Regions from separate parts of the Brucella tritici genome, predicted to be linked through region 1. Evidence: riboswitches for the same ligand, from Rfam matches in the RefSeq annotation. Region 1 holds a riboswitch; the other holds the start of a gene.

Region 1 (3,408 bases):
GATTGCGCCACCGGCGAGAGCGCCGAGTGCTGCGCCACCAACGCCATAACCGGCCGTGCGCTGTTCATTCGTCGTGCATGCAGCCGTCGAGAACGCAAGCACGCCAGCAACAGCAATCATCGTAAGACGTGATTTCATTGAAACATCTCCTACAAGAGTTGAACTAATCACCGACTTTGCGTCCCCAATTTCGGCGTAAAGCAGATGACACCCGCTTGGCCCATTTACAATACGTTTCGCCTGCCAGCGTCAAGCTCTTTCGATTGATAAGGTTAGCGGCCTCAGCGCGGTGTTTCCTCCATCGCCAAGTTGGCGATAAGTATCGCCAATCCAGAATGCGCAGTAACACGAAGTGTTCCACGGACTACATTGGAAACCGTCCATGAAGAGCCGAAAGGCAGTGTCACATTATCTAACGGCCACTCCGCATTTGTGATCGAAAGGCCTTCGACAGTGTTGAAATTAATCACACTGAACGGCGTTCCATCGGGAAAGTCATAGACATAATCTCCCGGCGGCAGAGGCCAAGCCTCCTCGGAGCCACTGGACAGAAGCACGTTCCGCCCTTTTGCCGCCTGCGCTGTCACCATGGTCAGGTGCAGCAGCGTGTGATCAGTGCGCTGCCCGCCGAAAGCTCCACAGAGGATCACCCGATCCGCACCCCGCATATAGGCTTCCTCGAAGGCCAGTTCTCCGTCCGTCATGTCCTTAGCGGCAGGGAACGTCTTTTGCGGCACATGTCCATATTGCACGCGAAGCTCTGCAGAGGTCGAATCGAAATCACCGAGCCACAGTTCCGGCTCGACACCAAGCGCCGCAGCGTGCCTGATCCCGCTATCGGCAGCGAGAATACGCGCACCTGCTATTTGGCGCTTCAGGCGATCGGTCACGACCAGATCGCCGCCGAGGAGAATGACGAATGTGCTCATAAGCCGCTCATAACACGGGCAAATCCGCGCCGGAAGCCTGCATTCGCTGCCGTAGCTATCCCCCGAAAGATTATTGCCCTTCCCGTTGCGAAAGATTATTGTCGCAACCGCTCTAACGGGGTGCCGTCTGCTTTCGCGGATGGCTGAGAGGCCCAAAGAGCATTTCCAGCAAAAGTGTGAAACGTTTTGCGTCCGGAAATGCTGAATAAAACGGCCAACCCGCTGAACCTGATCCGGTTTGCACCGGCGGAGGGATTAGACGCTCCATAAACGGCGCTCAATCCTCTTGTAGTAAAAGAAAGGAAGTGCCGTGATGCGGCTTTTATCTTTGCTGGCTATTTCATTTTCCGCAGCCATGGCTTTCACGCCTTCAGCGCAGGCGAAAGACAAGCTCACCGTCTATACCTACGACAGTTTCGTTTCCGAATGGGGTCCGGGGCCAAAGGTGAAGGAAAACTTCGAGAAGGAATGCGACTGTGAAGTTGACTGGGTCGCCTCCGCCGATGGCGTTGCACTGCTCAACCGTCTCAAGCTTGAAGGCAGCAATACCAAAGCCGATATCGTCCTCGGTCTCGATACCAATCTGACGACCGAAGCGCGCGCTACCGGCTTTTTTGCACCAAGCGGCATCGATCAGAGCAATGTGAGCGTTCCGGGCGGCTTTAGGGACGATATGTTCGTTCCCTATGATTACGGCTATTTCGCCGTGGTCTACGATTCGGAAAAGCTGCCCAATCCTCCAAAGAGCCTGAAAGAACTGGTCGAAGGCGATCCTTCGCAGAAGATCGTGCTGCAAGACCCGCGCACGTCAACGCCAGGGCTGGGCATGCTGCTGTGGATGAAATCGGTCTATGGCAATGAGGCGGAAGCAGCCTGGCAGAAACTGCAGAAGCGCATCCTCACCGTCACGCCTGGCTGGTCGGAGGCCTATGGTCTCTTCACCAAGGGTGAAGCCCCGATGGTGCTGTCCTATACGACATCTCCCGCCTATCACATGATCGCGGAAAACACGGAGCGCTATAAGGCTCTGGCCTATCCAGAAGGCAATTATCTCCAGATCGAGCTGGCCGCTCAAACCACGACCGGCGCAAAAAATCCTCTGGCGCAAAAGTTTCTGGCTTTCATGACCGGCCCCGGTTTCCAGGATGTCATTCCGGAAACCAACTGGATGTATCCAGCCGGCAAGACTTCCGCCCCGCTTCCAGCCGCTTTCGACGCACTGCCGAAACCGGAAAAGACGCTTCTCTTCCCTTCCGACGAAGTCGCCAAGAACCGGAAGTCATGGGTCGATGAATGGCTGGCCGCGACCAGTAAATGACAACATTTCCGGCACAGCACCGCTCGAAGAACATATCCGCCGCGAAACCCGCGGCGGGTGCACTGGCACTTGTCTTTCTGGTCGTGCTTGCCGGCGGCGCGCTTGTCGCACTGGCATTTGAAGCGGGCAGCGGCGCCTTCGATGCCGCTGCCAATTTTGACGCCTATCTATGGCGGGTTGCTCGTTTCACGATCCTGCAGGCAATCGCTTCAAGCCTGCTTTCCGTGCTGTTTGCGGTTCCAGTCGCCCGCGCACTCTATGCCGAAGTAAATTTTCCGGGGCGCGGGCTTATTCTGCGTCTGTTTGCCCTGCCGCTTGCGCTGCCAGCCCTCGTCGCAGTGCTCGGTGTCACCAGCATCTATGGCCGAAACGGGTTCATTGCGCACCTGTCCGAAGCTGCGGGGCATCCGTTCCAGCCGGACATTTACGGCATTACGGGCATATTGATAGCCCACATCTTCTTCAATATGCCGCTCGCAGTTCGTCTCATTCTTGCAGGATACGAATCCATACCGACCGATTACTGGAAGCTTGCCGCACAGCTCGGCATGGGCAATGGAGCGCGCTTCCGGCTCATCGAATGGCCTGTGATCCGGCGCAATCTGCCGGGCATGATTGGACTCATTTTCATGCTCTGCGTGACGAGTTTCACAACCGTACTGACGCTCGGCGGCGGACCGCGTGCCACCACGCTGGAAGTCGCAATCTACCAAAGCCTGCATTTCGATTTTGATCCAGGTCGTACTGTCGCCCTCACTTTCACGCAGCTTGCGCTGACATTGCTCGTTCTTCTGGCCCTGCGCCTGACCGGCAGGCCATCCGAAGAGGGCTTCACCCATGCGGCGACGCCGCGACGCTACGGCAAAACGTCTACGGCTGAACGTGTTTCGAACATCGTCATCATCGGGATGGGTTTCCTCTATGTCGCACTGCCAATTGCAGGCGTTGTCATCTCCGGTCTCGCAGCCGATCTTGTGCGGCTACTGACGGAAAGGACGGTCTGGCGCGCGATCGGCACCAGTCTGGCGCTCGGCTTTTGCGCGGCGTTGCTATCGGTCATTCTGTCACTTGCGCTTGTATCGGCACGTGAAGCGATGAAGAAACGCAAGGTCTCCAGTATTTTCGATACCGGCGCCAGCCTGATCCTTGTCATGCCGCCAA
Region 2 (3,408 bases), on a different contig from region 1:
GTCGCGGCTGCAACCGCCATGCGCGCCACAGCGGGCGAGAGCAGGAAGCCGTGGCGGTAAAGCCCGTTGACATAGACGGTTTTGCCGCGCCGTCGGACGCGGGGCAGATTATCGGGAAAGGCCGGACGCGCATCGACGCCGGTTTCGAGGATTTCCGCCTCGCCGAAGGCCGGATGCAAGGCGTAAGCGGCGCTCAAGAGTTCCAGCGTCGAGCGCACGCTGATGCCCGACCGCTCATCGCTTTCGATCATCGTCGCGCCGATCATGTGTACGCCGTCGCCGCGCGGTACGATGTAAAGCGGAATACGCGGATGCAGGAGGCGCACGGGCCGCTTGAGATTGATGTCGCGCGAGCGGACAACCAGCATCTCACCCTTGACACCGCGCAGGTCCTGCAACTGATCACGCGCTGCAAGACCGCGCGCATCGACGGTAATGTCGGACTCGACTTTGACGTCTTTCGCATCCTGCCCCAGATGAAAGACAACGCCTTTGTTCTGCAGGTTTTCGGCGAGCTCAATCAGTGTTTTGCGCGGGTTGAGATGGCCTTCTCCTGCAAAGAAAAGCCCTTGCCGAAATCGGCCTGCAAGGTCCGGTTCGAGCGCATCGATCTGCACTTGATCAATGGTGTCAAATGCCTCTGTCCTGCGGGCAAAGCGACGAAGTTCGGTCGCATCGCGTGTGTGCGAGAGCACAAGCGTACCCTTGCGATGGACTGTCGAAACGTGCCGTTCCCACCAGCCGATTGCTTCCTGTCCCAAGCGAACGACCGGCTCTTCCGCGCTCTCGCCCTCGCACCAAGGTGCCAGCATTCCACCCGCAAACCATGAGCAGCTGTCGGAACCGATTTCCACGCTTTTGGCGATGACGGTAACGGCATGGCCCTGATCGGTGAACTCGGCGGCGGCGGCAAGACCGGCGACACCCGCTCCGATGATGGTGACGCGCATCACGCAATCTCCTCTGTTCGAGCTTTCCAGAGGTCATGGAAATGGTGTACCGGCCCATGGCCGTGGCCGATCTTCAACGTATCGGCAGCGCGGATTGCCCCTTGCAGATAGGCATGCGCTGCAAGCACTGCTTTTTCGAGCGGGAGGTTCTTTGCAAGCTCCGCAGCAATTGCCGAGGAGAGTGTGCAGCCCGTGCCATGGGTATTGGCGGTCAGGATACGCGGTGCTTCGACACGGAGTGTCGGCTGATCGCGGCGAACCAGCAGGTCGACACAGATTTCGCCTTCCGCATGACCGCCCTTCATCAAAACGGCTTTTGCGCCGAGTTCGAGTAATGCGCGGCCTTGTTGTTCGGCGTCCCCGTCGTCGAGCGCCAGACTGCTGCCGAGCAGGCAGGCCGCTTCCGGTCGGTTGGGCGTCAACAGTGTGGCCATTGGCACCAGTTTCCGGCGCAAAAGCGCAATGGCGTTTTCGCTCAAAAGCCGGTCGCCGGATTTTGCAACCATCACCGGGTCGAGAACGACGGGGCCAGAAAAATGGGCAAGCCCCCGCGCAATGGCTTCGATGGTTTCGGGCACGGAAACCATGCCGATCTTCACTGCGGCCACGTCGAGATCGCTGAAAACGGCATCGATTTGTCCCGCGACAATGGCGGGGGGGATGTCGTGCACTGCGCTCACCGTGCAGGTGTTCTGCACTGTCACGGCAGCAATAACGCTCGCGCCATACACGCCGAGCGCTGAGAATGTCTTGAGGTCGGCCTGAATGCCAGCACCGCCGCCACTGTCGGAACCGGCAATGGTGACGCATATAGGCACGGAACGCGCCTGGCCGCTTGTTGATATAGTTCGGGAGAAACTCTGTCTTTGGTCCATCATGTCGTCTCTCATTCCGAACGGAAAGATGAGACGTCATGAACCTTTATGGAGCATAAGCTCCGAGTGGGATGAACCCCGTCCGCGACGCGTCAAACTCCGTTCCCTACGCAGGTATTACCCGGATCAGGTTCAATGGGTTAACGCGAGAACGCGCCTCTCAGCCTTTTGTGTCGCAATATCGGACGGAAAACCGCTTGGCACTTTTCCTAATATTGCTTCGAAGGCACCCCAACGAATTTTGCGTCTTTAGGCATAGGCCGGAAGTTTTGAGCGGTCAAGCTGTCTTGGGCCGTCTTCGGCAATCTCAGGCAATGTGTGGCTCTATTGAAAAATACGAACGTCAGAAAAAAACCTATATGAGCAGCCGCTTCATATATGGTTTGTTAAAACCATTGGTCGTATTCTCCCCGCGGGGAAGTGTGTCCTGGTGACGGTCCTCGCCTGTTGGCTCGTGAGCCTGTCCGGTTCATGAACCCATGCGGAATATGATGTTCCATTGAGAGGTTTTGTTGGCTAATTCAAACTGACGACGTGTGTCGGCTTGGGGCAAGGGGTGTATAATGGTGAAGCGGAAAGCCGGTCCGACAGAGGCGGGAGGCTCCATTGCGAGCACGTCTCAGCAGGATTTCCGTATTCTTTTCACCACCCATCCGACCCCCATGTGGGTCTATGATCCCCAGACTCTCGGCTTCATCATCATGAACGACGCGGCCTATGCGCTCTACGGCTATACGCCTGATGAACTGCCGGGCATGACTGTTCTCGATATTCGTCCGCAGGCCGAGCGCGAGCGCATGCTTGCCGCCATTCGCGACCGTAGCGACCTCGAACGCCCGGAGCGCTGGCAACATCTGCGCGCCAATGGCGAAACCATCGATGTTCTGACTTATGGACGCGAGGTGTTGTTCGACGGCAAGGAAGCGATTCTGGCCATCGTTCAGGACCGGACGGAATTGGCAGAGGCCAATCGTCAGGCAAGTCATGCGCAGACTTTGCTGGACAGTCTCGTCAATAATCTGCCGCTTGGTGTCTTCGTCAAGGATATGCACGATGAAGGTCGTTATGTGCTTTACAATCAGGCAGCATCTGCGGCGAGCGGACAGCCGATAGACAAAGCAATCGGGTCAACCGACCTGGACCTTTTCCCCAAGCATGAAGCGGTTGTCATCGGTCAGCAGGACCACATGGCGATGCAGCGCCGGGAAGTGCTGAGCGTCGAACGCAAGATCGAGCGCAACGATGGAACGTCGCGCACGATGCGGATCATAAAATGCTCGATCCCGCCCGTCGAAGGTGATGAACCTCGTTATCTGATTGGTCTTGTTGAGGATATAACGGAACGGCGTGAGATCGAGGAACGCATGGCACATATTGCCATGCACGACAGTCTGACCGGTTTGCCCAACCGTGCCTATTTTGCGCACCATGTCGAAAGCCTGTTGAAGAAGGGCGGTGATTCCGAACCTTTCGCCTTGTTCTATCTCGACATCGATCATTTCAAGAACATCAATGACAGCATCGGCCATCAGGCCGGTGACCAGCTTTTGCAGGAAGCCGCGCGCCGTCTGAAACAAATCACG

What was found. Region 1 has a riboswitch for thiamine pyrophosphate ahead of thiB (thiamine ABC transporter substrate binding subunit). Riboswitches for the same ligand answer to the same signal wherever they lie in the genome.
Positions count from the first base shown of each region.
Region 2: another riboswitch for thiamine pyrophosphate. It lies ahead of thiD (bifunctional hydroxymethylpyrimidine kinase/phosphomethylpyrimidine kinase); the one in region 1 lies ahead of thiB (thiamine ABC transporter substrate binding subunit).

Region 1 is NZ_WBVY01000005.1:109,827-113,234, reverse strand. It holds gene F9K94_RS19510 (hypothetical protein) at 1-138, opposite strand, end outside; gene F9K94_RS19505 (thiamine diphosphokinase) at 282-929, opposite strand; TPP riboswitch at 1,036-1,201, shown strand; gene thiB (thiamine ABC transporter substrate binding subunit) at 1,243-2,247, shown strand; gene thiP (thiamine/thiamine pyrophosphate ABC transporter permease ThiP) at 2,244-3,408, shown strand, end outside.
Region 2 is NZ_WBVY01000003.1:568,031-571,438, forward strand. It holds gene F9K94_RS12565 (FAD-dependent oxidoreductase) at 1-950, opposite strand, end outside; gene thiD (bifunctional hydroxymethylpyrimidine kinase/phosphomethylpyrimidine kinase) at 950-1,825, opposite strand; TPP riboswitch at 1,912-2,069, opposite strand; gene F9K94_RS12575 (putative bifunctional diguanylate cyclase/phosphodiesterase) at 2,389-3,408, shown strand, end outside.